2 regions of the Pseudomonas sp. NUPR-001 genome follow, and region 2 is predicted to be linked to the other one. Evidence: riboswitches for the same ligand, from Rfam matches in the RefSeq annotation. Region 2 holds a riboswitch; the other holds the start of a gene.
The links. A riboswitch is a leader RNA that binds a small molecule or an ion and turns the genes downstream of it on or off. The one in region 2 is predicted to bind thiamine pyrophosphate.

Region 1 (15,911 bases), 2.4 Mb from region 2:
CCTGGATATTGCCCGCAAGGGTCTGTTCGTCATCGACTACCAATATTGTGTTAACCAAGGTCGACTCCTTGAAACATCACAGGTCCGGTTTCCCGGTCTGCCGAAGTGCGACCTTGTATAGGCTTACGCATGCTTCGTGCCAGACCGGTAACGGCGCTCATCAATGTGCTATGTCGTTGATTCTTTAAGCGTAGACGCAAATAGGCCATATCCTCTCCCCCAATCCTGGGGGCCGGATGGCGTTTTGCCTCTACTGGTATCCCCAACATTGGGGGTCAGAATAGTCGTCAGTCAAGTCGCTGCACCTGCCCGGCGTCACGTAGACGCTGCAGCAAGGCTAAACGCGCCTGCGACTGTTGTTGATCGACCAGCAAACGTTTGGCCAGTTCCATGCCCTGTTCATTTTCGACCGAGCCAGCAGCGGATTGGTTCTGCACCTGCGCTAACGCATCGGCATTGGCCAGATAGAACGCCCGCACCTCGGCCACGGCCGGCTCTGGTACCTGGGAGGCTTGCATGAACACCTGCTGGGCTGCCAGTTCATGACGGATGTAATCGGCAAAGCTGTCGCGGTCAAACCCGGCATCGGCCAGGCGCTGCTCGAACGGCTTGGCATTGCCCAGGGCCTGGCGCAGTTGCTCGATCTGCGCCTGAACCTGGTCGTCACCGACGCTGATGCCCTGACGCTGCGCTTCCTGCCACAACAGTTCCTTGTCGATCAGGTCGCTGAGTGCCTGCTCACGCAAACGCTTGTACACGCTGGGGTTGCGAATGCTGGTCAGCGCCCTGCCCTGTGCTTGCAGGTAGTCGGCAAAGTAGCGCTCCAGGCGCAGTTGGCTGATCGCCACGCCGTTGACTTGCGCGGCCGCCGGGCCGTCCTGAGCCTGCACGTGCAACGCCAGCAGGCACAGCAACAATGTCAGTAGTTTCATGGTGTACCCCCTTCACTGACAGGACGATAGGCCGCCACCGGATAAAACACCGGGCCAGGCATTTCCAGGGTCACGACATGCGCCCCGGCCAACCCCTGACGCCGCCCCGGGCCGAAATTCAACGGCGGGGTGAGCCCGGTGTGCACGTCGTGCAGGCTTTCCAGGGCCTGCATGAGCTTTTCCCGGCTGGCATCACGGCCCGCCTGTTTAAGCGCGTCCCCAAGCAACTGCACCGCGCACCAGGTGCTGACTTGCAACACGCCTTGGCGGCCGTCCAGGCCCTGGCGCGCGCGCATCTGGCTCAACGCCTCGCTACCGGCTGCGGTCCAGTCACCGGGCACAAAGGGATAGGCCAGAAACACCCGTCGCGACCAGGCCTCAGGTACCCGCGGCAACTGGCTGGAGACCTGATTGGCGGCGGCGAACAGATACGGTGTGCGCTGGCTCTGCTGCAGTTGATCGGTCAGACGGCTGAAATCGTCGGCCTGCCCCAGGAAGAACACCGCCTGCGCGTCTGGCGCCTGCTCACCCAGCGGCTGCGCTTTGACATTGCCCCAGCCCCGCTGCAGTAGCTGCTGCTCCAGGTGTTGCGCCAGGCCGGTCTGTGCCGGGTCGGCGTAAACAATCCGGGTAGCGGCCTGCTGCAGCGTCAGCGTGCGCTGGGCATAGTCCGCCAGGCTCAGCAATTGGTCATCCAGCCCCGGTAATGGGTCAAAAATCTGCGCGCTGCGCGAAAGCACCGGTGCCGCGCCAATCAAGGGCACCCGCGCCTGCTCCAGGCGCTGCGCCAACACTGGGTCAAGCGCTGGCGCCAAAGGTGAAATCAAGGCAAACACCTGTTCCTGTTCGAGCAGTTGCGTCAGCGCCTGTTCGGCGCTAACCAGGTCAGGCCCCGGATCGAGGTTAATCAGTTGCAATTGGCGGCCATGGATACCGCCCTGCTGATTGAGTTGTGCGATACGGTCTTCAAGCACCGCCGCCACTATGCGTGCCGAAGACGCCAGGCTGCCTTCAGCAGGCAGCAAGGTGCCCAGGCGCAAGGTACGCTCCTCCACGCCGGGGTCACGGTCATCGGCCAGACGCTTGAGGTAGGCATTGAGGTTGCGCTGGTCGGCCATGCTCAGCACGAAGCGCGGCATGGCAGGGTCCAACTGATTGCCTGCCGGGTCGCGGCCTTCTTGAATGGCTCGCGCCAGGCTGGACTCGGTGTAGGCCGGGTAGCTGCGGCCATTGACCTGACGCAGCCCCTGCCCGACCACCAGGCGTTGCCAACTGAGTACCGGCGGGCGCACACCGCCTTCGGCACGCCCCAAGCCATCGGCACCATGGCAACTGCCGCACGGCACCACACTGGCGGGTACCAGCATGTCGGCAGCGCCGACCCGCGCCGACACCTGCGCATCACTGCTCGACAATCCCTCGCGATACAAACGTTTGCCCGCCAGTTCCGCCGGTGTCAGCTCCAGGCCCAGCGCGAGACTGCTGATGGCCAGCATCAGCAGCAGGCAGGCGGCGCGCAGTGAACTCATCATGATAATCAACGCCCAGCCAGGGGTTGCGAGAGCAACTGCAGGCGTTGAGCGATGGCTACGGGCGGTGCATCCGGGCGAATCTTGCTCCAGCGCTTGTTGGCCACATCACCGGCGATCAACTGGGTTGAGTGTTGCTCAGGACTGGGAATCAAATGACCAAGGCGCATCAGTACCAGGTCCATTTGCGCCTTGTCGCCGGTCAGGAACAGCCAGTTGGGGCCATCCACGCCCTGCTTTTGCGCAAATTCCTTGAGCACTTGCGGGGTATCGTTGGTGGGGTCGCTGCTCAACGAAACGAAAGTAACCTTGCTGGCGGCCTCCTCGCCCAGCGCCTCGCGCACCTCGCGCAATTTGCGGGTGATCAGCGGGCAAGCGTCATTGCAGTGGGTAAAGATGACATTGAGCAGCACCACCCGGTCTTTGAGCACATCGCTGTAAAAACGCAGCGAGCGACCGTTCTGGTCCTGTACCAGGCTGTCGGTGAAGTACGTCTGGGCGTCATGGGTTCCCGTGGTCGGCGTGACCGCACCAGCGCCGGGATCGGCAGCAGGCTTGGCCTCCGGCGCGTGGCCTTCATGGGCGAACGCCACGGAACTGAGGATCCACAGGCAGGCAGCCAGCGCCACCCAGTCGACACCGCGCATCACCGTACGGTGTGCAGTTGTAGTGCTCATGGTTGCACCTCCTGGGCGATGGCCGTGTGCTTGGCGTGCACCCGGCGCGCGCTGAGCCGGTCGATTTCAGTGACCAGCAGGGCCGGGTCGGTGAAGCCGTAGAAGCGTGTCCATTTGCCGGTGCGGCCATCGCCGACGAGGATCAGCGGCGGGTGCTCACTGAGGTTGGCGCTGAAACTGCCCAGGCCCTTAAGGGTTTCCGTCACGGCATAGGGTGAGCCGGTCAGCCAGCTCCAGCCCGGGCCGACCTGAAAGGCCTTGGCATAATCCTGCAGGCGCTTGGCGTCATCACGTTGCGGGTCAACGCTGATCGACACCAGTTGCACTTCATCACCGACCCGTCCACCGAGTTGCTTCTGCACCTTGCCCATGATCGACGAGACCACCGGGCATACCGTGGTGCAGCTGGTGTAGATAAAGCCCATGACCACCAGGCGGTCGGCGACCAGGTCCTTCTCCAGGCGTACCGGCATGCCGTTCTGATCCAGCAGTTGCACGTCGGCAAAGCGTACCGAGGTTTTCTCCTGATGCGCCGCGGGTGGTGTGTGACCACTGTGATCGTTGTGGCCGCTATGATCGACACCGCCATGGGCCTGGGCGAGCCCACAACTGGCGGCCAACAGGCAGAGGCTGAACAGTCTGCAGCGATCGAGCATTTTCATCGCACACTCCTTGAACCCGAGTCGGACGCTTGTTGAGCCGCAGCGGGGAGCACCCGCAGGCTGGTGTAGTTTTTCTCGGCAAACGCACTGCCCAGCGACGGTGCTTGCACATGCAGGTACCAGGCGCCGGCCTCGGCCAGCTCCAGCGGTGCTTCGTACACCCCGTCGCCAACTTCATGCACACGGCTGTCGCGCGGCAGTGACGACGGTGCGAGGAAGTAGCGCACGCTCAGGTCCTTGATGCCATTGCGCGGTTTGCCATCGCCTTCAACGATGCGAAAACGCGCGGTGAACGGAGTGCCCTGCACCACCACCTTGGGTTCGAGCAAGAACTCCACCTGCGGTAGCTTGCGGTGCGGTGCGCTGGCGGAGGCAGCCACTTCGGTGCTGAAGCAATGAATGATCTGCGGCTGATTCAACATGAACGCCACATCGAAGGTACCGGCAGCGGGCAGCTTGATCGTCGAGCTGTACACCCCCGGCGACACTTCACGCAGGCTGCGGTCGATAACCAGCGCAGCACGGGCGTTGTGGCCACGGTTGGCGTAACCCGACATCGGCGCGTTCATGCCTTCGGCATAGAAGTAGGTGGTGTTGTCTGCCGGGTTGACCACAAACACCGAGTTCTCGTCGCGGGCCACGGTCAGGCCCTGGGCCAATGGCAGGTCACCGGCCTGGCGCGGTGCTGCGGCGCCAGCGTCAAAGCCCTGGACGATAGGCTGGCGGCCCTGGCCAAGGCTGCTGAGGTTGATCATGGTGACCTTCGAAGACGCCAGGCCACGGATATAGGCGTAGGCCTTGGTGAAGGTCAGTTGGTAGGGTTCGGCCGCCACCGGCAGGCTATGGATCAATTGGTCGGTACTGGCGTCGATCACCAGCGCCTGGCTCTCCAGGGTGTTGAGGACGATGCCGAAGCGTCCGTCGCTACTAAAGCGCATTGGCCCCAGGCCCTGTTTGCCTTCGATGCGATGGCGCAGTTCATGGCTGCGGGCGTCGATCACGCTGATGCTGCCGTCGCGCCCATCGGCCACATAGACGGCCTGGGACAGCGGCGAATAGGCCACTGACAGCGGATGCGAGCCGACTTTAAGGGTTTTCACCAGACGCATCTCGCTGGCATCGATCACGCTCAAGGTGCCACTGTCACGGTTACTGACAAAGGCATAGCGTGAGTCGGCGCTGAAGGCGATTTCGTGATGACCGCTGCCGGTGGCAAAGAACTTCATGGTTTTGCGGCTGCTCACATCAATGACCGTGACGCCGCTGTGCGCCGCATCGCTGGCGTTGTTACCGACCCACAACAAACGCTGGTCGGGCTGCAAGGCCACCCGCAGCGGCTGCTTGCCGGCGTCGATGCTGCCTACGCGCTGGAAGGTCGCAGCGTCGATCAAGGCGACTTCACCGCGCTCGGGCATCGACACGAAGACTTGCTTGTCGTCGCTGCTCGCCACCCAGTCCATGGGCACACCCGGCAGTTCGATGCGCGCCAGGGTGCTGGTCACCCCGCCGACTGAAACCGACGGATCGATCACGGTCAGGCTGGCATCCTTGTTCAGCACCAGCAGGAAGTAGCTGTTGAGGTCGAGCAACGGTCGGGCGCCGATGCTGCTTTTGAGAAACAGCGCCACCCGCGCTTTGCAGCTTTTATTGCGGTCCTTGGCCGCGTCACCGGTGAGTGCTGGGTCCAGCCAGGCGCCGGGCGAAACGCCCGACAGTGGCTGGCCGCTGTTCTGGTCTGTGACTTTGAAGCGCACATTGGCAAATGCGCCCTCGGTCAGCACCCCATCACTGCCCAACGGCTTTGCCTCGAACTCAACCGTGACCCCATCACGGCTGAGCCGGTGCAGCGCCTGCGGATCGCTCTCGGACAACTCGCTACGCGGGTCGCACCACAGGCTCTCGTAGCTGATACCCAGGCCCATCAGGGTCAAACCTGCCATCAGGCCCAGGTACAACGGTCGATTTTTTTTATTCATGACCTCTCCCCCTCACCCTTACTGCGCTGGCGGTGTAGTCGGTGGTGCTTCTTCAGTGACCCGCAGCAGCCCCCACAGTCCCGAGGCATTGCCATAGGCAGCATAGTCACGGAACAGGTAGTCGCCCGGTACAGCATTGCCGCCCCCGGCACTGGGCACCATGAAGCTGAAGTGCGCCGCCGGCAGCACGCTTTCCTGCGCGCCGATGAACATCGCCTGCGGGTTGAAGCCGAAGCGCACCGAACCGATCCCCGGCAGGTTGCTTGGGTAGCCGCTGACATCCTGCTTCTCGGCCTGGTAGTTATGCAGTGGCCACAGGTGACCATCGAGCTGGTAGGTGATGCCGCGGCTCCCCCCGGTCGGCATCAGCACGTGGTTGCGGAACGGTTGACCCGGCTTGGCCCACAGCACTGGCGTTTGTGGATCGCCACCGACCAGGGCGTTGCTGTAGGCCATGTGGGCGTTGGGTACATCGGCCCAGCCGTTGCCGTCGGCGTGCCCGAATGGCGCATCCGGAGCCAGGCCGAAGCGGAACCACAGCGGCTCGGTCTTGTAGTTGATGGCCATGTTCGAGTTGTCTTTCGGATCGCCCGGCACACCATTACCTTCCGTGGCGATACCTTCGACCGGCCGACCATCCGCCCAGCGCATGTTCAGTGAACGCTGCCAGAGGGTGGCGAAGTCGCGGTAGGCCGGCTGCCCGGGCACCTGCACGGTGGCCGAGGCACGGCTGGCACTGTCTTCGGTCCAGGTAGCGGTTTGCGGCACGATACTCATGCCACCGATCAGGCCCTTCTGCCCCTGCTTGATGACGTCGGCCGGGGTGATGTTGAGGCCGCCGAACTCGATGGCGGTGGTGTTGATGTTGTCCACCGCACGCCCGGTCTGCGTTACCGGTTTGCCTTCACGCTCCAGGTGCCCGGCATAGTACTGGTACACCTTGCTTGGGTAGGCACCGCTGCTACCGGCCCGTGGCGGTACGGTTTGCACCGGGTTCTGGCCGACGTTGACACCGTCAGACTTGGTGATGTCATAGGCCAGCAGTTGCGCATGCAGGCCAACGTGGCTGGATGGGCGCATCAGGTTGTTGTTGAACGCCGTGGAGCCCTCGCTGCCCTGACGATCACGCTTGACCACGTTCTGCATCACGGCGGTGCTTGGCAGGTCTGGCATCACCAACGGCAGGCGGTTCTCCAGGGTCACTTTCAAGCAATCGCCTGCTGCCGCACGCAGTACCAGCGGTTCGATCGGTACGCCGGGTTTGAGCTTGCCGGTAACCGGGTCGAGATCGGCTTTGCGCACGTACATGATCGCGGTCGGATCATGCAACGGACCGCTGTGACCACCGATGGTGAAGGTTTCACCGTCTTCAGGGTCGGTCACCGTCACCTGCGGGATGCTGGTGCGACGGCTGTTGTACACCAGGGTACCGCCATTGGCCTTGAGCGGCCCACCGACGTGCTGACCGACACCGCTTGGGTCGTTGATGCTGACCCCCAGTGGATTGCCCAGGATGTCGTTGGCCAGTGCTGCCACTATTTCATAGCTGCGTTGCACCGTTGCCCGGGTACCGATGCCGTTGGGGTTGGCGGTGAAGCGTGGGCAGATACCGTCGAACGCCACGGTGTTGCGCGCAGCCATCGGTTGCGGGTTGTTCGGCAAGGCGAACAGGTCGTTGCGTTGCGTGGTGTAGTTGCGCATTACCCCCCAGATCCCGTTCCAGTAACCTTCGTGGGCGGCATCGAGCGAGTACAGGTAGTCACCGTTAGGCGACGACGAGCTGGAGATCATCGACACCGGCGCCATAAAGCCCAGCTGTTCGGAGATACCCACCATCTGCGAGGATTTCCACCCCGAGTTGGAGCTGTTACCGAAGCCCGAGCCGTTCTGCAGCCACTTCACACCGTGCAGGGTTACGTTGTGCTCCTCTTCGTGGCCACCGGCGTGCATCCGCAGACGCACGTTGTCACCCGAGTAGGTACGCAGCATCGGCGTGAACGGGTCCCCTGCTTCGGCACCGCCCTTGTTGATGTGCGGTGGGAACTGGGTGGTGCCACCGGTCGGGCCAACCGCCGAGGTGATCAGCGCTGGCGACAGGTTCATCGCCGGGATTGCACGGTCAGTGCGGCTTTGCATGGCGAACGCCAGGTCGCCGCCCATGCCATCGGCCTGCATGCCGCGCTTGCCATCCGGGCCCACTTTGTTCGGGTCATAGACCCGCAGCGCCAGCGGCTCGTTGCGGTAGTTGACGACAAACATGCCAGGGTCATCCACCGATATGGCTTGCGGGCAAGGCCGCGATGGGCAGCCGGGGAACAAGCCACCACGCGATTCGACCACCGACTCCAGCAGGTTCGAGGCAGCCTGGCGTACAGGCGGGTTGATGGCGAAACGGAAGGTGTCGGCAGTGGCCGGGAACGCCTGGCCATTGGGGATACCATCAGGGCCTGCACCCACATACACCCCAGCTTCATAGGCATGCTGGAAGTCGCTGTACTCCAGGAAGAACTCACGGTAGCTGTCGTTACGACCGTCGCCATCGAGGTCGCCCGTTTTCACCACCGCTTGCCAGGAGGTCGGACCACCGTCCTGACGCAGCGCCGGGTTGTACAGCTGTTCGCCGGTTTCCGCGTGATACCAGGTCGACCCTGCAGGCTCGGCCAAGACAGTGGCATACAGCCCCAATTGTTGGTGAGTCGATGGGCCAAGGTGGTCGTGGGTAAAGATGGTGCCCAGGCCACGGTCGACGTTGTGCACGTTGACCACAGGGTCAGCGAACCAGCGCTGCATCGCCGTACGCGCGCCCAGCCAGTCGGCCCGGCCATAGCGACCGAAGAACGGGTGCGACTTGGCCACCGGGCACTCGGCACTGCCTTCGCGTGGATCACCGGTTGTGCATTCGTTGAATTCACGAATGGCCTCGATGCGTTCCACCACGGTACCGGGTGACAGAATGCCGTCTTCGTAGTTCCAGCCGTTGGCCGAACCATCGGCGGCCGTCAGGTCCCATTTTGGCAGGTGAATGTGCTGGCCGATCACGTCGGTCGGCGTGCGCACTTGATAGTCATCCATCTCGTAGAACGATGGAATCAGGTTGGTGTGCTGGTACATCGTGCAGTCGAAGGTGTTCATGCGCATCACCAGCGGCTCTGGTGGACGCTGTTTGTTGATCACCGGCCAAGCGTCTTCCCAGAGGGCGATGATGCGTGCCTGCGGGAAGTGGTAGCCGACTTTGTTGTACACCGCATCGAACTGGATGTTGGCGCCCTTGTAGATCCGTGGGTGGTCGGCAGTGAAGGTCGAGGAGCCGGTGAAGCTCATGCCATCCAGGCGCTCGCCACTGGCAAACTCGCCGAGGCCGGCGGCCACGGTCAGGCGCTTGGCGCGGTCGTCCATGCACGGTTCAAAGTACGGAGCGCCGGCCGTCGGCAATGCACCGTTGGTGCGGAAGTTGCGGGGCACGGTCTGATTGCCCGGCAACACGGCATAGCTGGGGTGTTCGAGTTTGGAGTGGAACTGCATCGCCGCTTGCTCGACGTCAGTACCCTCCTCCGGCAGGAACACGGCCTTGGCCTTGGTGATCTGCTTGGTGAAATCCAGCGCCGTGGTAGTGACATCGGCCGCACCACCGGCGGAGATACCATCCAGGGCATGGCGTGGCAAACCACCATCCCAGCCATCGACCTGGCCCGGATCAAGGTTGGCCCACAAGGCATTACCCGAGCTTTTCAGTGCTTGCGCCTTGGCCGGGTCAAGCATGTCCAACGGCGGAGTTGGCGGGCGCTGACCGACAGTGCTTTCAATACCACCGATCCAGAATGGGTAACCAGGGTTTTTCAGGCTGCCGTCGCCGTTGCGGTTGGCATCGGTACGGTCCACCAGGGCCACCGAGCCCACAGCGCGCGGAGCAGCGTCGTGATGACCGGAGTCGTCGTCGCCCTCTTCTTCGTCATCATCGTTTTCAGCCACCAGGGTTTGCGCCAGTTTTGGTATTACCGCAACTTTGCCAGGCATCGGTGCCATGGCTTTGCCAGGCAGCGGCACGATCGCGGGAATGGGAGTACCGGCGATGATTTCGCCGTCTGGCAAGGCGCGCGCACCGGTAGCGGGTTTGCCGCTGCGCAGGGCATACGGTTCACTGTGATAGCCATCGGCACCCTGGCTGGAGACTTCCAGGCGGGTACCCTCTTCGAACACGTCATGCACCCGCCACATGCTCCACATACCTTGGGCAAAGTGCGGATAGAAGTGGCAGTGATAGATGGCATCACCGGCTACGCGGTTGCGGTTGCCCGAGCCACCGTTGGCGATTTCGTAGGTGTAGCCCACACCCGGGCCAATGCCCTGGGCATCGACGTAGTCAGAATTGTCGTCGTTGGGGTTGAACAACCACTGATGGCCGTGCAAGTGAAAGATGTGCTGTTCGTGGCCATTGTGCGTGTTGCGGAATTTGACGAAGTCGCCGATGTAGCTGTGGTTGACGTTGGCCGGTTCTGACGGGAACAGTGCCATGGTGGCCTTGACCCCGACCTGGTCGGCGCTGGGAGTTTGCCCCGGGCGAATGTTTTCCAGGCCGACGTTGGCCGGTACATCCACCAGCATCGCCACGTCACCCACGGTGTGCGAGCTGAGGAAGAACTCTTCATAGGCACACGACAGGCAGTCGTGCATCGGCCCGACACCGAGGCGGTTGGCCACCACTTCGGCGCCCATGCCACCCGAACCGTAGTTGATCATGAACGAGTCGCGGGTCGGCTCCAGCACATGGCCCATTACTGGGTCTGCCCAATAACCGGGGAACGCTTGGGTGGCGGCGGCTTCATCGGTGAATTGCGCGGCAAAGTCGCGGAACGGCTCCAGGCGGTTGGGTATCGCCGGGTTACGCTTGCCGATACTTTCCAGCGGGTAGGTCGAGGCCGGAAAACTGCCATCGCTGTTAGGGCCCATGACCACCGCATCGGTTTCACTGGAGATGATCTCGCTGCCATCGACCATGGCGATGATCGGCGAGCCGGCCTTGCCTTCGCGGATCCACGGCTCGCGCTGTGGATAGCGGGCCTGATAGTCAACGATCGGCTGGCCGGTAGGGGCGCGGCCCGTGGTGGCCAGGCGCATTTCTTCTTCAGTCAGGGTGTTGCGGTAGGTACGCGCATTCTTCGGCAGCACCACCACCTGGCCAAACAGGCCGTTGGCGACGTTACCGGCACCGCCCTGGCCGCCAAAGGTAGCGCCCTGGCTGGTGGCGGCAAATGCACCTTCGCGCTCGGCGTACAGGGTGTAGCTGCGGCTACCGCCCGGGGCAATCAGGAAGTTGCCATTGCGCCCGCTATTGGCAGCAATATCACCAATGTTGTTGACCGCCTGCAGGCCGTTGACCTGAAAGCCGACATGACGGTCGGTCACCTGGTCATCGACGACAAAGCCATGCTCACCACCCTGTTCATTACCTTCGGCGCCTTCGTTCTCTTCGGCCTCGTTCTCTTCGCCTTCGTTTTCTTCTTCGTGGTCAATGCCGTGCTTGTTCGGGTTGGCCTGGTAGGCCAACAGGTTTTGCAGGTTCACCGTCAGGCAGTCGCCTGCCGCAACCCGCAGCACGATCGGCCGCGGACGCTTGTCCGGGCGCAACGTGACCTTGCCCGGTACCGCGGCACCGCCGTGGTCCAGCGACACTTGCTTGTCATCCACCACGTCGCGGCGCAGGGCGAACATCATGCCGTTGGCATTCTGAGCGCCGAGGCGGTTGAACATCAGTGGCTGATCCAGCGCCACCACGTTGGCTACCAGATTGCGCTCGCAGCGCACGGCAGCTTCGCTGTCTGATTGCCAGCCAAAGGTGGCGGCAGTGAACAGCAATGAAGTCAGGACTGAGCCTTTGATCGGAGTCTTCATGGCGTGCCTCAGGTGGTGCAAGTGGACTCTGAAGAGGCTTCAGCAAGCCTCATGCCATTCTTTTTTGTTCTTGTTTATCAACAACATCCCGCAGCGAATGAATCTCAATTGGGGCTTATTCCCCGTTATTCCCCACTATTCGGGGGTTGCCTGTAGGAGCGGGCTTGCCCCGCGATGCTGCGTCACTGACACACAGCAATCGCGGGGCAAGCCCGCTCCTACAGGGGGGCATCCATGGCCAGGCCCTGCAGGCGCCGGTATTGGCGCAGCACTTTCGGCACATAGCGTTGCGTTTCGGCGTACGGCGGCACGACCCGCCCACGGCGCATCACCGCATCGGGGCCTGCGTTATAAGCGGCCACCGCCAGGGTGATGTCGTTGTCGAACAGCGTGAGCATGCGTTTGAGGTAGCGCGCACCACCCTGCAGGTTGGACGCTGGGTCCAGTGAGTTCTTGACCCCCAATTCGCGTGCCGTGTCGGGCATCAGTTGCATCAAGCCGACCGCGCCGCTGGGTGACCGGGCATTGGGGTTGTAGCGCGACTCGGCCTGAATCACCGCATGCAGCAGCGCCGCCGGCAAGTCGTTGGCTTCGGCCGCCTCAGCCACCAGCTCGGCATACGGCATGCCGGTGATCAACTGCGCCTGGTCGCTACTGGCCACGCTGGTGGTCGCTTCGCTGATCACCCGTTGATAGGTGCGGCCGGGACGGTGGACGTTGGACAGCACGTAGCTGCCGTCGGCCTTGATAGAGATGAACACATCGGCCTGAACCGGATGCGTCCAGGCGAACCAGATAAACATTCCTGCAGTGAGCCAGTGCATGTTGCCACCCTCCCCGTTGCATTCCCCGAAAAGTGGGGCATATGCCCCGATTGCCGAGGCTTTTATCCACTGACGCAAGCACTGTGCCGCCTTGCCGGGCCCGTGGCGCAAAGGCTTGCCACAGACGCGCACGGCAATTGCATAAGCCCTTGCAGGCGTACGATGGAGGGCCTGGTCATGAATAAAAAAAAACTCGCGCAACAGGGATTCACCCTGCTCGAACTGCTGGTGGTGTTGGTGGTACTGGGGCTGCTCGCCGGTATCGTCGCCCCCAAGTACTTCAGCCAGCTGGGGCGCTCGGAGGCGAAAGTGGCCCGAGCGCAGATTGAAGGCCTGAGCAAGGCCCTGGACCTGTACCGCCTGGAGGTGGGGCATTACCCCAGTTCCGAGCAAGGCCTGCAGGCGCTGGTGAGCGCCCCCAGTGACGAGTCACGCTGGTCGGGCCCGTATCTGCAGAAGAAGGTTCCGCAAGACCCGTGGGGGCGCAATTACATCTACCGCCAACCGGGTGAAAACGGCGAGTACGACCTGCTCTCCATGGGCAAAGACGGTCAACCTGGCGGCGAAGGTGAAAACGCCGAGGTCACCAGCTGGCAGTAAGCAGAGGATCAGCACATGCGCTACGAGCTCAAGGCATTGGGGAAATCCGGGGTGGTGTTGCTGACGCTCGACGCCCAGGACGCCGGGCAAGCCCGCCTGCAAGCCGAGCAACAAGGCTTGCGGGTGGTCAGCGTGCGTAACTGCGAGCGCTTTACCCGCCTGCGCTGGCGGCGGGCGGAAACCTTTGACCTGGTGCTGTTCAGCCAGGAACTGACCACCCTGCTCAATGCCGGCCTGCCGCTGATCGACGCACTGGAAAGCCTGGCTGAGAAAGAAGCCGCGCCGCAGGCTCGCAAGACCCTGAGCGAACTGGTGCGCCTGCTCTATGAAGGCAAATCGTTCTCCCAGGCCTTGGGCCAGTTACCCAGTGTGTTCCCGGCGTTGTATATCGCCCTGGTGCAATCGAGCGAGAAAACCGGCGCCCTGGGCGATGCCCTGGGGCGCTATGTGGCTTACCGCCAGCGCATGGACGAAGTCCGGCAGAAGATCGTCAGCGCCTCGATCTACCCCTTGCTGCTGTTACTGGTCGGGGGTGGCGTGGTGCTGTTTTTGCTCGGCTATGTGGTGCCGCGTTTCAGCCTGGTGTTCGAAGGCCTGGGCACCGAACTGCCGTGGTTGTCGCGCTGGCTGATGCAGGCCGGGATGTTCTTGCATGCCAACCAGGCACCCATGGGGCTGGGCTTTCTTGGCTTGATCTGCAGCCTGTTCGTGCTGCGCCGCGACCCTCGGGTACGCCGCTGGCTGAACCGCCAGCTGGAGCGTCTGCCCGCTCTGCACCGGCGACTGGTGATGTATGAACTGGCGCGCTTCTACCGCTCGCTGGGGATTCTGCTGCAAGGCGGCATTCCGATTCTGACCGCCATGGAAATGGCCCGCGGGCTGCTCGGCGCCGCCGCCAAACAGCGCCTGGAATGCGCTTGCGAGCGGGTCCGCGAAGGGCTTTCGTTGTCTGCCGCGCTGGAAGCCGGGCAGTTAGTGACGCCAGTGTCACTGCGCCTGCTGCGCGCCGGTGAACAGTCGGGCAACCTCGGGCAGATGATGGAGCGCAGCGCCGACTTCTATGACGAAGAAATCAGCCGCTGGATCGAGTGGTTCGTGCGTTTGTTCGAGCCTTTGCTAATGACCTTTATCGGCCTGCTGATCGGCCTGATCGTGATCCTGATGTACATGCCGATTTTCGAACTGGCCTCCAGTATTCACTAGCGCTTTGAATACCCGCCTTGCGCTGTGCAACGTGACAATCCTGCGCGCTTGCTGTATAGATTCGGCCACCAAGGGGAGCCCGGCAACGGGCTGAGAAACCGCTGACAGCTGCAGCGCGGTGACCCTTCGAACCTGATCCGGATCATGCCGGCGAAGGGATGGGGATTGCCAACCTGCCTTTTTGCCGGTCTCACTGCGAGGCCGCCGATGTCTGATTTGCCTGGTCTCGCTGTCGCCCACTTCAAGGACAGCACCATGACCGAACGTTTCACCGAAGCCCTCCGCCGCCAGAGCGAACCGCGCTGGACGCAATCGATCGAGCACCGTTTCGTCAACGAACTGCTCGACGGCACCCTCGACGATGCCGTGCTGGTCAACTACCTGATTCAGGACCACCGCTTCATCGACGCCTTCCTGGCCTTGCTGGGGGCGGCGATTGCCAGTGCCGACAGCTTCGACGCTCGTATTCGTCTGGGGCGTTTCACCGGAGCGATCTCGGGTGAAGAAAATACCTATTTCCTGCGCGCGTTCGAGGCCCTGGGGGTTAGTGAAGCGCAGCGTCTGGAAGCACCCGACTCGGTACCGACCGCGGGTTTCAAGGCACTCATGCGCGAAGCTGCCGCAACCCGCTCTTATGCTGCCGCCCTGGCGGTGCTCAACGTTGCCGAAGGGCTGTACCTGGACTGGGCGCTGCGGGCGACAAAACCACTGCCGCCACGTTTCGAACATGCCGAGTGGATCACCCTGCACGACAACCCGGACTTTCAGGACTTCGTCGCCTTCCTGCGCGCCGAGCTCGATCGAGTCGGCCCGGCGCACGCGCAGATCAGCAGCGACTTCTTCCTGCGTGCCGTGGCGTTGGAGCAGGACTTTTTCGACGCGGCCTACGACATCAAGGGGTAACTCATGGACATCTTCGAACGCCTGAAACAGGCCGCCAGCAGCGACTGGAACAGCTACGTCGATCACGCCTTCGTTCGCCAGATGGGCGCAGGCACCCTCGCCCAACCGGCGTTTCGCAACTACCTGGTACAGGATTATCTATTCCTGATTCAGTTCGCCCGCTCCTGGGCACTGGCGGCGTACAAGAGCCGCACCCTCGACGACATCCGCGCTGCCCAGGCCGGGTTGGCGGCGATTCTCGATGAAACCGAGCTGCATGTGCGTCTGTGTCAGCGCTGGGGCTTGTCGCGCGAGGAACTGGCGGCAACGCCGGAGCACCAGGCCACCGTGGCCTACACCCGCTTTGTGCTGGATTGCGGCGCGGCCGGTGATCTGCTTGATCTGCACGTAGCCTTGGCGCCATGTGTCATTGGTTACGCCGAGATTGGTCGCAACCTGACCCCCGATGGCGTCGAAGCGCTGGCGGATCATCCGTACCGTGACTGGATTGCCGAATACGCCGGTGCCGGCTACCAGGGTGTGGCGACGGCGGCCCGTGCGCATCTGGATGACCTGGCGGCACGGACCATGACCGAGCGGCGCTTCGAAGAACTGGTGAAAGTGTTCGCCCAAGCCTCGCGCCTGGAAGCGGATTTCTGGCAGATGGGCCTGGATGCGGCCTGACGCTTAGCGATGGTGGGAGCGGGCTTGCCCCGCGATTGCGGTGTGTCAGTTAC
Region 2 (15,911 bases):
TCAGGCAGCAGCACACACTCGAACGTCGCGCCCGGTGGCGGGGTCAGGCGCCCGGTCAGCGGTTCACCCTGGCCACGGGCCGAAGGCAAGGTGTGAGCGGCAACCGAATAACTGCGCCCGCTAGAGTCGATAAACACGGCAAACTGATTGGAGCGCCCGGCCGCAGCGGTCTTGAAGCCATCACCGGCCTTGTACGAAAGCCCGGTGGCGTCGATGTCATGACCCTTGGCGCAACGCACCCAGCCTTTTTCCGAGAGCACCACGGTTACCGGCTCGGTCGGCATCAATTCGTTTTCCGAAAGCGCCTTGGCTTCCGCGCGCTCGATGATCGGCGAACGGCGGTTATCACCGTAGGTCTCGGCATCTTTGATCAGCTCGGCACGCACCAGCTTGCGCAGCTTGGTTTCGCTACCCAGCAAGGCGATCAGTTTGGCTTGTTCCTTGGCCAGCTCATCCTGCTCGTTGCGGATCTTCATCTCTTCCAGCCGCGCCAACTGGCGCAGGCGGGTTTCAAGGATGTAGTCGGCCTGGGTTTCGGTGAGGTCGAAACGGGCAATCAACGCCGCTTTTGGCTGGTCTTCGGTGCGGATGATGTGGATCACTTCATCCAGGTTGAGGAACGCAACCAGCAAACCTTCGAGCAAGTGCAGGCGGCGCTCAACCTTGTCGAGGCGGAATTTCAGGCGGCGGCGCACGGTTTGTACGCGGAATTCCAGCCATTCGACCAGCAGCGCCCGCAGGTTCTTCAACTGCGGGCGGCCATCCAGGCCAATGATGTTGACGTTGACCCGGTAACTGGACTCAAGGTCAGTGGTGGCAAACAGATGCTGCATCAGCTCATCGAGATCAACCCGGTTAGAGCGCGCGATGATCACGATACGGCATGGGTTCTCGTGATCCGACTCGTCGCGCAGGTCGGCGACCATCGGCAGCTTCTTGGCCTGCATCTGCGCGGCGATCTGCTCCAGCACTTTCGCCCCGGACACCTGATGCGGCAACGCGGTAACCACGATGTCGCCATCTTCAATGCGGTAGACCGCACGCATACGCACCGAACCACGACCACTTTCGTAGATTTTCAGCAGTTCGGAACGCGGCGTGATGATCTCGGCTTCGGTCGGGTAGTCAGGCCCCTGGATATGCTCACACAGCTGCTCGACCGTGGCCTTGGGCTCATCGAGCAGGCGCACACAGGCGCTGGCCACTTCCCGCAGGTTGTGCGGCGGCACATCAGTCGCCATGCCCACGGCAATACCGGTGGTACCGTTGAGCAGGATGTTCGGTAAACGCGCCGGCAACACCGCTGGCTCATCGAGGGTACCGTCGAAGTTCGGCACCCAATCGGCCGTGCCCTGGCCCAGTTCGCTGAGCAGCACTTCGGAATAACGCGACAGGCGTGCTTCGGTATAACGCATGGCCGCGAACGACTTCGGATCGTCCGGAGCACCCCAGTTACCTTGACCATCGACCAGGGTGTAGCGGTAGCTGAATGGCTGGGCCATCAGCACCATGGCTTCATAACAGGCCGAGTCGCCATGGGGGTGGAACTTACCGAGTACGTCACCGACGGTACGCGCCGACTTCTTGTGCTTGGAATCGGCGTCCAGACCCAGTTCGCTCATGGCGTAGACGATGCGTCGCTGCACCGGCTTCAGGCCGTCGCCGATGTGTGGCAGGGCGCGGTCCATGATCACGTACATGGAGTAGTTGAGGTAGGCCTGTTCGGTGAAGTCAGCCAGTGACCGGCGCTCTACGCCATCGAGGCTGAGATCAAGGGAGTCGCTCATGCGGGCCTCATCATTTCAGGTTCTGGCGCAGCAGCAAGGTGCCGCTGCGCTGGGTAAATTCGAGTTGTTTCAGGGCGCTCATGCCCAATAGCACCTGCTCGCCATCGAGCCCCGGTACCACCAGGGCACGCACTTCGCGCAGCAGGATATCGCCCAGTTGCAGGGTGTCCAGACGCGTGCGGTAGCCCTGGGTGCGGCCATTGGCGGTGCTCAGCATCACCGGGGCACCGCGCTGCAGATCAAGCTTGGCGGCCAGACGCTCGGGGATGGCGACATCGGTTGCGCCGGTATCGAGCAGAAAATGTACCGGCTGACCGTTGATCTGACCATCGGCGACAAAGTGGCCCTGACCGTTACCGGCCAGTTGCACTTCGATAAAGCCTTCACCGTGCTGCGAGCGAACCTCGGCATTGGGATTGGCCTGACGCTGCTCCCAGTCGCCGAAAAACCGCGTGGCCAGGAACAGACCGGCCGCCCAGGCGAGCACCAGCAGTACCCTGCCCGCACGCTTGCCCGGTGGCTGACTCACGACTTGCTGCTCCAGCCGCCAGGCGGCGCGGCAAAGCGCCAGACAATCGGTCGCGACTCGCCATCATTGCGGGTTGCGCCGTTGTTGTCCAAACCGATCCAGGCGCCTTCGGCATCAATCACCAACGCTTCGGCCAGGCCAAACGGCTGGGCGTACAGGCGCGACTCGGCCAAGCCACCTTCAGCGTAAGACCAGCAGCGTTCGACCTTGCCGTTCGCGGCGTCACGCCGGCAGATACGATGGGCGTTACGCTCCAAGGTAAACAACTTATTCTTGAACAGCGCCAAGTCAGCAAAGTCGCGGGGCAACGCGCGTGGCTCGAGCATCTGCGGCGGTTGCATTTCAACCCCGGCTTCGCTGAGCAACACGCAGCCATCCCCGCAGTTCCACACCGTTTGCTGGCGATTGATCAGCAGCAGGCCGCGTCGTTCACGCTCCGCTGCCAACCAGATGCGGTCTCCGCTTGGGCTCACTGCCAGCCCTTCGAACAACGCGTTGAAGTGCAGCAGCATGCCACTGGCCCGCGCCTGACGGACCATGCTCGGGTCGATTTTCAGCCAGTTCGGCTCACCCTCAACCGGCACCTGCAACACCGCAGCATGGGCTTCGCTGACCAGATAGCGATTGCCGGCATCGTCACAACTGATGCCTTCGAAATCCAGATCACCGCCGCGCACCTGGCCAGCCGCCCAGGTCCGGGAGCGAATGCCCCAGGGCAAGCCGCTTTCCGGTACCGTAGGCGCTGCCAGGTGGACGGACTGCGCCTGCCACACGGGCGTTTTGGTATCGAGCCGGTAAATCAGGTCGTCATCGCGGTCGGAGACGGTCCACAGCTCGCCCTTGCACAGGGCCAGGCCCGACAGATTGCCACCGCGCATGCCCTCGACCGGGTGCTCGGCGACAAACTTCAGCTCCGGCCAAGGGGCGGCTTGCGCTGACAAGGCAAAGACACCCAGCACCGCTGCCAGTAGTGAACGAATCAAGCCAGAACCTCAGCCAGGTTGCCTTTGGATTCCAGCCAGTTCTTGCGATCGCCAGCCCGTTTCTTGGCCAGCAGCATGTCCATGATTTCGCGGGTGCCGTCCAGATCGTCCAGGGTCAATTGGACCAGGCGGCGGGTGTTCGGATCCATGGTGGTTTCACGCAGCTGCGGCGGGTTCATTTCACCCAGGCCTTTAAAGCGTGTGACCTGTGGTTTGCCGCGTTTTTTCTCGGCTACCAGGCGATCGAGAATGCCATCGCGCTCGGCTTCATCCAGGGCGTAGTAGATTTCCTTGCCCAGGTCGATGCGGTACAGCGGTGGCATGGCGACATACACGTGGCCGGCTTCGACCAACGGGCGGAAATGCTGGACAAACAGGGCACAGAGCAAGGTAGCAATGTGCAGACCGTCGGAGTCGGCGTCAGCGAGAATGCAGATTTTGCCGTAGCGCAGCTGGCTCATGTCGGCCGCACCGGGATCGACGCCGATGGCCACGGCAATGTTGTGCACTTCCTGGCTGGCGAGGACTTCGCCGCCATCCACTTCCCAGGTGTTGAGAATCTTGCCGCGCAGCGGCAGGATGGCCTGGAACTCCTTGTCGCGTGCCTGCTTGGCCGAACCACCTGCCGAGTCACCCTCAACCAGGAACAATTCGGCGCGCATTGGGTCTTGCCCGGCGCAGTCGGCCAGCTTGCCAGGCAGGGCTGGCCCTTGGGTGACGCGCTTGCGCTCGACCTTTTTGCTCGCCTTCAAGCGCCGCCCGGCATTGCTGATGGCCAGTTCGGCCAGCTGCATGCCCAGTTCAGGGTGCGCGTTGAGCCACAGGCTGAACGCATCCTTGACCACGCCGGAAACAAACGCCGCAGCTTCGCGCGACGACAGGCGCTCTTTTGTCTGCCCGGAGAATTGCGGCTCCTGCATTTTCATCGACAGCACAAAGGTGATGCGCTCCCAGACGTCTTCCGGCGCCAGCTTGACCCCGCGAGGCAGCAGGTTGCGGAACTCGCAGAACTCGCGCATGGCATCGAGCAGGCCCTGGCGCAGGCCGTTGACGTGGGTACCGCCCTGAGCTGTAGGAATCAGGTTGACGTAGCTTTCCTGCACGCTGTCGCCGCCTTCCGGCAGCCACAACAGCGCCCAGTCAACCGCTTCCTTGTTGCCTGCCAGGCTGCCGCAGAACGGTTCGTCCGGCAGGCGCTGAAATTCGCTGACCGAATCGACCAGGTACGAGCGCAGGCCGTCTTCGTAGTGCCATTCGACCTTTTCGCCGCTGGCTTTGTCTTCGAAGCTGACCAGCAGCCCCGGGCACAGTACCGCCTTGGCCTTGAGCACATGCTTGAGGCGGCTGATGGAGAATTTCGGTGAATCGAAATACTTGGGGTCCGGGGCGAAGTACACGCTGGTCCCGGTGTTGCGCTTGCCGACCGTGCCGACCACTTCCAGCTCGCTGGCCTTGTAGCCGTCGGCGAAGGTCATCTGGTACTCGGTACCGTCGCGCTTGACCTTGACCCGCACCTGGCTGGACAAGGCGTTGACCACCGAGATACCCACCCCGTGCAGACCACCGGAGAACTGGTAGTTCTTGTTGGAGAACTTGCCACCAGCGTGCAGCTTGGTGAGGATCAGCTCAACCCCGGAAACGCCCTCTTCCGGGTGAATATCCACAGGCATGCCGCGGCCGTCATCGCTGACTTCCAGGGAATGGTCGGCATGGAGAATGACCTGCACCGATTTGGCATGCCCGGCCAGGGCTTCGTCGACACTGTTGTCGATCACTTCCTGGGCCAGGTGGTTGGGCCGGCTGGTGTCGGTGTACATGCCCGGGCGTTTGCGCACCGGATCAAGGCCCGAGAGGACTTCGATGGCGTCTGCGTTATAGGCACTAGCGCTGGGAATGGCCATGGGGTCTCGTCGTCAGTCGTAGGTGAATATAAGTCATCAAAATACAGAAAAATCGAGCGTTTGATACTGCTGGGGAGCAATACCGGCGAAGCTCAGTAGCGCTGGCAGACGCTCGGCGAAGCCCTGAAAGCTGTGATCGCCTCCGGCCTGGATGCGCAGTGCGCAGGTCCGGTAGAACTGCTCGGCCTCGCGGTAGTCGAGGGTCTCGTCGGCTGTTTGCAGCCAGACCTGGTAGCGCTCGCCATCGGTGGGCGGTGCAACCTCGAGCTCGGCCAGGGCCTGCACGTGATCCAGGGTCAGCTCCCAGGACTCACCGGTGTAGTGGTTCTGCTGAGTGCCCAGGTAGCCGTCAAAGCGGCGGTGCGGATTGACCGCCGGGTTGACCAGCAGCGCCTTGAGCCCATGGCGCTCAGCCAGATGGGTCGCATAGTAGCCGCCGAGGGAGCTGCCGACCAGTAATGGCGATTCAAGCTCGGCCAGCGCGGCTTCCAGCTGCGCCATGGCGTGGCGCGGGTGATGATGCAATGCTGGCACGCGCAGGCGCTCGCCCAGGCCGATCTGCTGCATCACCGCGACCAGCTGGCAGGCTTTCTTGGATGAGGGCGCGCTGTTGAACCCGTGAATATAGAGAATCGAACCCGTCATGCCGCCCCCAATGCGCCTGAGTTGCCTGGCGATACCAGGCAGGAAAGCGCGCATTTTAGCCTGTTCGACGGCAGATGCAGCAGTTTCACCCATTCAGCAACACTTAATAACCGTCGCCTTCGTAATCGATGGTGAAGGCGAAGTCGGTGACACGGGAAACGCCAGTGTCGATCGAGCCGTCCGCGTGCAGACGCAGCCAGCGATAGCCAGGGGCCTGTTCGCCCACCTTGAAGTCTTCGCTACCCGGCTCGAACTGAATACAAGTAGAGGGCGAGGCCAGCAAGCGCACGCCGTCGCGCCACTGGTCCCATTCCTGATGAATGTGCCCCCATAGCAATGCCCGCACTTGTGGATAACCTTTCAACAGGGCAAACAAGGCGTCGGCGTTGCGCAGGCCGATCGGCGCCATCCAGGCGCAATCGATGGGTACCGGCTGGTGGTGGAAGCAAATCAGGTGGTGACGCTCAGGTGCGGCCTGCAACGACTGTTCGAGTAGTGCCAACTGGCCCTGGTCGAGCACACCGGGTACCGCTCCCGGCACTGCCGAGTTGAGCATGAGGATGCGCCAGTTGCCGATGTCCAGCAGCGGGCTGAGCAAATCGCTGCCCTGCGCCACCCGCTCCATCGGCAGCGGCTCGTCATGGTTACCGGCAAGCCAGCGCGCGGGTGCCCCGAGGCGTGCGGTCAGCTCACGAAAACAGCGATAGGAGGCTTCGCTGCCATCTTGCGACAGGTCGCCAGTGGCCAGCAGCAGGTCAATCTGCGGCTGCTCTTCGAGGACTTTATCGATCACCCGCTGCAGGCTGTCGCGGGTGTTCATGCCCAACAATGTGCCGTGCGCTTCGGCAAATAGATGGCTGTCGGTCAGTTGCACCAGGTGCACAGGGGCGCCACTGGACGGGATAGAGGGTTGCGGCAAGGGCCGACTCCTTGGACGGATTCAGCGCAATTATGGCGGCAAGCGCCGGTTGAGCAAATACTCGAAATCGACCGGCGTCACATTTCAGCGAACGACAGCCAGCTCATGGCCACAGGCCAGGCAATGGCTCAGCCACTCACCCAGGAACAGGTTGAGTTGCGCCTTTTCGTCAGGCTGGTGCATCGCTGCATTCGGGTACGGATAGATGCTGCGAAAGCGCCGGGCATGCTCGGCGCTGACCACTTCGGCCATACGTGCATCGTGATACACCTGCACTTCCAGCTGCGGCACCGGCAGCCAGGGCAAGCTGTGCTCCTGGCGCACGCGCAAGGTGGTGGTGTAGGGGCACGCGAGCACTACATCCAGCACCAGCACGCCGAGCATCTGATCGCCCTGGGTCATACCAATTCGGCGCGAACTCATGGTCGAGCGCATGTCAGGCAACAAGCGCATCAATCGCGCATAGTTAGCCTCGCAAGCAGCCTGCAACCCGACCAGATCGACCCGGTAGCGTTCGCGCAAAAGATTCACGACCATAGCCCCCTGACTTCCTCTCGATTCAAGGCCAGCCACTGCAAGGCAATAATGCTTGCCGCATTGGCAATCAGCCCGTCACGCACGGCCTGCATGGCGTCTTCGAACGCCCAGACCTTGACGCGAATATCTTCACCCTCTTCTTCCAACCCGTGCAGGCCGCCCGCCCCAAGGCTGCTGCACTGGCCCAGATACAGGTGGACAAATTCATCGCTGCCGCCCGGTGACGGAAAGTATTTGGTCATCGGCCACAACGCGTTGAACACAAGCCCAGCTTCCTCCTGCGCTTCACGGTGTGCAACTTCTTCCGGCGCTTCGTCTTTATCGATCAGACCAGCGACCAGCTCGATCAACCACGGATTGCTGACCTTGCCCATGGCACCGACCCGAAACTGTTCGATCAGCACCACTTCATCACGCTGGGCGTCGTAGGGCAGCACGCACACGGCGTCGTGACGCACGAACAGTTCACGGCTGATCTCACGCCCCATGCCACCGGCGAACAATTCGTGGCGCAAGCGCACCCGGTCAAGCTGGTAAAAGCCCTTGAAGCAGTTAACCCGCTCGACGATCTCGACATCCTTGGGCACAGTGTTCGGCGTATCTGACATGGGAATCCTCATTACTTCTGTCACAGCTTCGCGCAATCCTAACCTGCACACCGCCGTGTTTCACCCCTTTAAAGTTGTAGGCCGGGCTGCGAGGATAGACAGCCTGCTGATATTCAGCTTAGTGGCGAACTGAAGGCCTTGCCGACGGTCCAAGCCCGATCACCTTTGCTTGAAAGGATCATCATGACGCTTGCGAAACTGACTACTGTGGCCGTGCTGGCCTTGGCCCTGGGGGCCTGCCAAAGCTGGTTCCAGCCCAACATGCGCACGCCGCTGGAGGTCAAGCGCGACCGCTGGGAACACATCAAACCCGGTTGCACGACGGCCGATTGCCCGCTGGTCAATATCGACACCATTCACTTCCCGGCCAACCCCAAGCTGGATGCGATTGTCGAGAAACGTCTGCTGCAAATGACCCAGGATAACCAGCACAGCGCGCTGCCCAGCTCGCTCAAAGCCTACGAAGAGCAGTTCATGGCCAGCGCCGAGCCGCGCCACAGCAGCTACTTGCAAGCCAAGGTACGCGAGCAGCATGACGGACTGGTGATCATCGAGTTTTCCAGCTACCTGGACACCGGCGGCGCCCATGGCATGCCCGGGCGTGGCTTTATCAACTACTCACGCCAGCAGGACAAGGTCCTGACCTTGCAAGACATGCTGGTGCCCGGCCAGGAAGAGACCTTCTGGAAAACCGCCGAAGAAGCGCACAGGGCCTGGTTGATCAGCACCGGCATGGACAAGGATGCCGAGTTCGTCAAAACCTGGCCGTTCCGCCAGACCCCGCATATTGCGCTGACTTACGGCGCGGTAGTGCTCAAGTACGAAGTGTATGCCATCGCCCCGTATTCCATGGGCCACATCGAACTGAAGATCCCCTACCCGCGCCTCAATGGTGTGATCAAGCCGCAGTTGTTTCCCGGCCGCGGATAACTGACGGCGCAGCCGCCCAGTACACGCACCCTGCCAGCAGCAAGGCCGGCAGGGTCGAACCGACATCAGCGGCGTAATGCGCCAGCACATGATAGGTAGCGACACCACAAGCCCAGGCCACTAGCGCACGCCAGTGCAGGCTGTGGATCGGGCTGGCGTCGCTGCGACGGCGGCGTACGATGAAGTGATCGACCAGCACTACGCCAAACAGCGGGGCAAACACCGAGCCGATCAGCAGCAGGAAGTTCTGGTACTGCGCCAGCGGCGCAAAGCAGGCGATCAGGGTGCACAGCACGCCAATGGCCAGTGCCAGATGCTCGACCTTCAAGCGAATCAGCAGGCCAGTGGATACGGCTGCCGAATGGATGTCGGCAAAGGCTTTTTCCGACTCATCGAGCAGAATCAGCAGCAACGGAATGCCGATACCGGCGCCCGCCAGGGCCAGCAGCAAGGTATTGACTTCGCCCGCCGGGGCAAAGGCCAAGGTGTAGGCCACGCCCAGGCTCATCATCCACACGTTGCCGAGCAGATAGCCCAGCGCCGTGCCGATAAATACCCGACTGCCATGACGGGCAAAACGTGAGTAGTCGGCAATCAGCGGCAGCCACGACAACGGCATGGCAATGGCGATATCGATACCCACGGCCAATGACATCGAACCGTCACCGGCACGCGCCCACAACGCGGCCAGGTCAGCCTTGGCAAACAGGTTCCAGGTCAGCCACAGGCAGGCGCCGAGCAGCAGCCAGATGCCCCATTTACGCAAGATCTTGCGCACGAAGGTCAACGGCCCGCTGACCGCCAGTAAGGTCGCCAAGGCGCCGAACAGCAAGGTCCACATCAACGGGTTGGTCAGCGCGCTGCCTTCACCGAAGGCGCGAGCGCCCAACAGGCTGGCGGCATCGCGCATGACGATAATTTCGAACGAGCCCCAGCCAATCAGCTGCAGCAGGTTGAGTAATGCGGGGAGTCGAGCCCCGTCACGGCCAAGGCTGCGGCGCAATGCCGCCATCGAGGACAGGCCGGTATCGCTGCCGATTACACCCACCGCCGCCAGCAACAGGACGCCCACGGTAGTACCAAGGATGATCGCCAGCACGGCATTGGCCAGGCCCAGGCCAGGGCCGAGCAAGGCGCCGGTCTGCAGGACCATCAGGCCGATGCCGAGGGAAAACCATAGGGAACAGAGGTCGCGACCGCTGAGGACGCGTTGCTGGTTGCTGACCGGATGGTCGGGGGAGAACTGGCTGGGTGTGCTCACAAGGGGGTCTCGACAGGGAGAGAGTTGTTGTTTTGGTTAGGTATCGCGGGGCAAGCCCGCTCCCACAGAGATATTCTGTGGGAGCGGGCTTGCCCCGCGATCGGGTTACACCTTCTTGTACAACTGGCTGCCTTCCTGGCGGAACCGCTCGGCCTGCTCGCGCATGCCATCCTCAACCGCCACATCCACCGCATCGATGCGCTGGTTGGCGGCGTATTCACGCACTTCCTGAGTGATTTTCATCGAGCAGAACTTCGGCCCGCACATGGAGCAGAAGTGCGCGACCTTGGCCGAATCCTTGGGCAGGGTCTCATCATGGAACGAACGCGCGGTGTCCGGATCCAGGCCGAGGTTGAACTGGTCTTCCCAGCGGAACTCGAAACGCGCCTTGGACAAGGCGTTGTCACGGATCTGCGCGCCCGGATGGCCCTTGGCAAGGTCAGCCGCGTGTGCGGCGATCTTGTAGGTGATGATCCCGGTCTTGACGTCATCCTTGTTCGGCAACCCGAGGTGCTCCTTGGGCGTCACGTAGCAGAGCATGGCGCAACCGAACCAGCCAATCATCGCCGCACCGATGCCGGAGGTGATGTGGTCGTAACCCGGAGCGATGTCGGTGGTCAGCGGGCCAAGGGTGTAGAACGGCGCTTCGTCACAGCACTCCAGCTGCTTGTCCATGTTCTCCTTGATCAACTGCATCGGCACGTGGCCCGGGCCTTCGATCATGCACTGGACGTCGTGCTTCCAGGCGATCTTGGTCAACTCGCCCAGGGTCTCCAGCTCGCCGAACTGCGCAGCGTCGTTGGCATCGGCAATCGAGCCCGGACGCAAGCCATCGCCCAGCGAGAAGCTGACGTCGTAGGCCTTCATGATTTCGCAGATTTCGTCGAAATGGGTGTAGAGGAAGTTTTCCTTGTGATGCGCCAGGCACCACTTGGCCATGATCGAACCACCACGGCTGACGATACCAGTCACGCGCTTGGCGGTCAGTGGCACGTAGCGCAGCAGCACCCCGGCGTGGATGGTGAAGTAGTCCACGCCCTGCTCTGCCTGCTCGATCAGGGTGTCGCGGAACAGCTCCCAGGTCAGGTCTTCGGCAACGCCATTGACCTTTTCCAGCGCCTGGTAGATCGGCACGGTACCAATCGGCACTGGCGAGTTACGGATGATCCACTCGCGGGTTTCGTGAATGTGCTTGCCGGTGGACAAGTCCATGACCGTGTCCGAACCCCAGCGAATACCCCAGGTCAGCTTGGCCACTTCTTCTTCGATCGAAGAGCCCAGGGCGCTGTTGCCGATGTTGCCGTTGATCTTCACCAGGAAGTTACGGCCAATGATCATCGGCTCCAGCTCAACGTGGTTGATGTTGGCCGGAATGATGGCGCGGCCGCGAGCGATTTCCTCGCGAACGAACTCAGGGGTGATTTCTTTCGGGATGCTGGCCCCAAAGCTGTGGCCCGGGTGCTGCTGATCAAGCAGGCCAGCGGCGCGTGCTTCTTGCAGCTTCATGTTCTCGCGGATGGCAACGTATTCCATCTCGGCGGTGATGATGCCCTGGCGCGCGTAGTGCATCTGGCTGACGTTGGCACCGGCCTTGGCGCGGCGCGGGTTGCGCACATGGGCAAAACGCAGCTTGGTCAGTTCAGCATCGGCCAGACGCTGCTGGCCGAAGTCCGACGACAGCCCGGCCAGGCGCTCGGTGTCGCCACGCGCGTCAATCCAGGCCGAGCGCACATCGCCCAGGCCTTTACGCACGTCGATGATGACGTTGGGATCGGTGTAAGGGCCGGAGGTGTCGTACACCAGCACCGGGGCGTTGGCTTCGCCGCCGAAGTCGGTGGGGGTGTCGTCGAGGCTGATTTCACGCATTGGCACGCGAATGTCCGGGCGCGAGCCTTCGACATAGATTTTGCGCGAACGGGTGAACGGCTGTACGGACTGTCGATCGACCTGGGCCGACTCACTCAGATTGGTAATATATTTTTCTTGTTTACTCATCACAGGCTCTCCAGACGGCTTCCTAGCGGTGGAATGTCGGGGAGAACCTGAAAGGCACGGACGCACCAAGATCGGTGCTGTGCCAGATGTGCGGTGATGCCTGCAGCGCTTGAGGCTGACTGGACATTCCCGGACCTGACACAAGAGACTCGCCGGGAAAGCGAGAAATCTTGTTCCCTACGCAGGCGCTAACCTGATCAGGTTCAACGGGATCCGGATTATCCGATCTCAGCCTCAACGCAAGGCACCCCGACAAGAACGCATTCAGTCTAGACTGGAGTCGCCTGCAAAGCCAACACTACAAACACAGGCACGATAAATGGCGCAAATGGCAGATTGTTGCAAAGTGTCTGCGCATCTACACTCACCGGTTCAGAAAGACTCATTTGTTCAAGGATCGCCCTATGCTGCGCAAACTTTCACTGGCCCTTGCCGTGTCTTGTGCTACCAACGGAATGGCCTGGGCAGCAGACGTGCCCTTGTCAGCGAAAAACGACTTGGTCAGCGTGTACCAGGAAGCTGTGGACAATAACGCCGATCTGGCGGCGGCCCGTGCCAACTACGGCGCACAGAAAGAAGTGGTACCGCAGGCCCGAGCAGGCTTGCTGCCCAACCTCTCGGCCGGCGCCGAAATGCAGAACACCCGAACCAAGCTTGACGACCCGTCGATCACCTCCAACCGCAGCGGCAACTCCTGGTCGGCAACCCTGGCTCAGCCGGTGTTCCGTGCCGATCGCTGGTTCCAATTGCAGGCCGCTGAAGCGGTCAACGAGCAATCCGCGCTGGAACTGTCGGCCACCGAACAGAACCTGATTCTGCAAACCGCCGAAAACTATTTCTCGGTACTGCGCGCCCAGGACAACCTGGCCTCGACCAAAGCCGAAGAAGCGGCGTTCAAGCGGCAACTGGATCAGTCCAATGAACGCTTCGACGTCGGCCTTTCCGACAAGACCGACGTGCTGCAGTCCCAGGCCAGCTACGACACCGCCCGCGCCAACCGGATCGTGGCACAGCGTCAGGTTGACGACGCGTTCGAAGCGTTGATTACCCTGACCAACAATTACTACAACTCGATCCAGGGCATACGCCATACCCTGCCTGTGCAGGTACCGGTGCCTAACGACGCCAAAATCTGGGTTGAAACCGCAGGTAAACAGAACCTCAACCTGCAGGCGACCAACTACGCTGTCACGGCGGCAGAAGAAACCCTGCGCCAGCGCAAGGCCGGGCACGCGCCGACCCTGGATGCCGTGGCGCAGTACCAGAAAGGTGACAACGACAACCTTGGCTTCACCAACCCCAACCTCGGCGGCCGCATCAGCGGCGACGTAGAACAGACCACCGTTGGCCTGCAACTGAACATCCCGATCTACAGCGGCGGCCTGACCAGTTCGCAAGTGCGCGAGGCCTATCAGCGTTTGAGCCAGAGCGAGCAGCAACGCGAAAGCTTGCGCCGCCAGGTGGTGGAAAACACCCGCAACCTGCACCGTGCGGTCAACACCGATGTGGAACAGGTGCAGGCGCGCAAACAGTCGATCATCTCCAACCAGAGCGCCCTGGAAGCCACCGAAATCGGTTATCAGGTCGGTACTCGTAACATCGTCGACGTACTCGATGCCCAGCGCCAGCTGTATACCTCGGTGCGCGACTACAACAACACCCGTTACGACTACATCCTCGACAACCTGCGCCTGAAACAGGCGGCGGGTACCTTGAGCCCGCAGGACCTGACGGACCTGAGCCGTTACCTGAAGCCCGACTACAATCCGGACAAAGACTTCCTGCCGCCAGATCTGGCCGCCCTGGCCAAGGCCAACTTCGACGCCCGTCCGCCGGAAAACTGAGTTCAAGCCATACCTGCATCAGGGGCATCGCAAGGTGCCCCGCTACACCCCTCCTGCCGTCCCGGCAACTCTCATTTTTACCAGTTTCGTCCCTTCTGGCTGGCTCGTAGGCTAAACCCGGCAACCTTCACTTCACTTGCACGGGACGCGATCAGCATGAATACGCTCAATGAACTGAGTCCAACCTGGCTGAGCAAGACCGCATTCGCCAGCAGCATCGGCACGCTTTGCCCGACCAAAGACAACAAGATCCTGGTATTCAGCGACTCCGATACGGAAAAGAGTGACGTCTTCATCGGCCGCCTGCTCAGTGACGGAACGCTCGACCGCAGCTTCCAAGGCACTGGCTTCATCAAACACGTGTTTCCGTGCGTTGAAGGCTCCTTGTTTTTTGCACTGAGCGCTCATCAGCAAAGTGATGAAAAAATCTTTCTGGTCGGCACTATCGTCGGCCCCGAGGCCCTGTACCCCGCAGCGGCAAGGTTCGAGGACTCAGGCAAGGCAGACCCTAGCTTTGGCGAAGGTGGCTTTGCGGTGTTCGCGGATAAGTCCGTGGCCAGGAAGGCTGGCGCGCAGACCATTGCCGATCTCAGAACCCTTCGCGAGCAGCCTTCCAACGCGCACAACGTCAACGCCTCACGCCTTGCCGATGGCGGCTACCTGATTGCCTCTGCCGAAATCGGTTACCTGCTCGGCGTCACAAAAGATGGCACGCTCAACACCGCGTTTGGTGATAACGGCTACCTGCGCCCAAAGCTGGAGAACGCTGAGGTCATAGAGCTGCAAAGTGCCATGGTGTTTGGCGAGCGCATTTATGTCGTGGGCTATGTGAACGCCTCCGGGGTCATTGCGTGCTTTACCCTGGACGGAAAGCGTGATGACACGTTCGGCGAGCAGGGTGCTCGCTCTATCCCGATCGCCGATGCCAATCACGTGCGACTGACTAACCTGAGCAGCGCAGCAAGCTTGCTCAACCTCATTGGCTTTGCTAACACCAGCACGCAAAGGAACGGCGCATTGCTGACTCGCCTGACCACCGAAGGCGCGCTGGACACTAGTTTCAACACCGGCAAGCCCGTGCTGCTGTACCCGGACGGCAGGCAGGCCGACTGCCGGCATGTCGCGTCAGGGCAGAACCAATCGCCCGATAAACCCATTTACATCGTCGGCCAGACCACCCTGCAAGATCAGGGTGATCCACGCTTTTACGCAGCCGCCTACCAAGCCAATGGCTCCCTGGATAACAGTTTCACCCCTGGAGGTTGGGGCCTGGGACCTGGGCGCTCAACGGCCCTGGGCATGTACCTGGGTTCGCAGAACAACATGCTGCTGTGCGGAACGGCCCGCGACGCCAACGGTACCTATGAAGGATTCGTGGCCAGTTACACACTCAACGGATCCTGACCCGCAGCCGAGTCAAAGCAGCCGACCCAAGCCTGCCAGCAAGCGCTGCAAAGCGCCCTGGTTGGCTTGCATGATTGCCAACCCTGCCGCCCCCATGCGCTGCGCATCACGTGGCAACTCGATCAAACGCCGTACGGCAGCTGCCAGCCCTTGGGCATCGTCCACTTCCTGCAAGGCTCCGGCGTCACGTAGCATTGCGGCAATTTCCAGGAAGTTGAACAGGTGCGGGCCGCTCAGCACGGGCAACGACAGCGCCGCAGGTTCCAGCACATTGTGCCCACCGTTGGGCACCAGGCTGCCGCCGACAAAAGCGATGTCGGCCAGGGCATAGAGAAACAACAGCTCGCCCATGGTGTCGCCAAGCAGCACTGCTGTCTGTGCTGTCACCACTTCGGCGCTGGAGCGGCGCACGGTGGGGAACTGCGCCGCACATAACGCGTACACCGCATTGAAGCGTTCGGGATGGCGCGGCACCAGGATCAGCAAGGCATCGGCATGATGCTCAAGCAACTGGCGGTGCGCGGCCAGAATCACTTCGTCTTCGCCCTCGTGGGTACTGGCGGCAATC

Region 1: another riboswitch for thiamine pyrophosphate. It lies ahead of ACP6KB_RS13985 (TenA family protein); the one in region 2 lies ahead of thiC (phosphomethylpyrimidine synthase ThiC).

The regions. Positions count from the first base shown of each region.
Region 1 covers NZ_CP197353.1:3,087,331-3,103,241, forward strand. The annotation lists gene ACP6KB_RS13935 (response regulator) at 1-58, opposite strand, end outside; gene ACP6KB_RS13940 (SurA N-terminal domain-containing protein) at 288-932, opposite strand; gene ACP6KB_RS13945 (ABC transporter substrate-binding protein) at 929-2,461, opposite strand; gene ACP6KB_RS13950 (SCO family protein) at 2,470-3,138, opposite strand; gene ACP6KB_RS13955 (SCO family protein) at 3,135-3,800, opposite strand; gene ACP6KB_RS13960 (cytochrome D1 domain-containing protein) at 3,797-5,776, opposite strand; gene mnxG (manganese-oxidizing multicopper oxidase MnxG) at 5,795-11,665, opposite strand; gene ACP6KB_RS13970 (lytic transglycosylase domain-containing protein) at 11,884-12,489, opposite strand; gene gspG (type II secretion system major pseudopilin GspG) at 12,667-13,089, shown strand; gene ACP6KB_RS13980 (type II secretion system F family protein) at 13,105-14,292, shown strand; TPP riboswitch at 14,354-14,468, shown strand; gene ACP6KB_RS13985 (TenA family protein) at 14,548-15,195, shown strand; gene tenA (thiaminase II) at 15,199-15,858, shown strand.
Region 2 covers NZ_CP197353.1:5,500,492-5,516,402, forward strand. The annotation lists gene parC (DNA topoisomerase IV subunit A) at 1-1,787, opposite strand, end outside; gene ACP6KB_RS25290 (retropepsin-like aspartic protease family protein) at 1,798-2,316, opposite strand; gene ACP6KB_RS25295 (esterase-like activity of phytase family protein) at 2,313-3,299, opposite strand; gene parE (DNA topoisomerase IV subunit B) at 3,296-5,200, opposite strand; gene ACP6KB_RS25305 (YqiA/YcfP family alpha/beta fold hydrolase) at 5,237-5,845, opposite strand; gene cpdA (3',5'-cyclic-AMP phosphodiesterase) at 5,949-6,764, opposite strand; gene ACP6KB_RS25315 (DUF1249 domain-containing protein) at 6,849-7,301, opposite strand; gene ACP6KB_RS25320 (NUDIX domain-containing protein) at 7,292-7,909, opposite strand; gene ACP6KB_RS25325 (RsiV family protein) at 8,093-8,839, shown strand; gene cytX (putative hydroxymethylpyrimidine transporter CytX) at 8,808-10,100, opposite strand; gene thiC (phosphomethylpyrimidine synthase ThiC) at 10,206-12,095, opposite strand; TPP riboswitch at 12,253-12,357, opposite strand; gene ACP6KB_RS25340 (TolC family outer membrane protein) at 12,500-13,939, shown strand; gene ACP6KB_RS25345 (hypothetical protein) at 14,096-15,343, shown strand; gene waaA (lipid IV(A) 3-deoxy-D-manno-octulosonic acid transferase) at 15,356-15,911, opposite strand, start outside.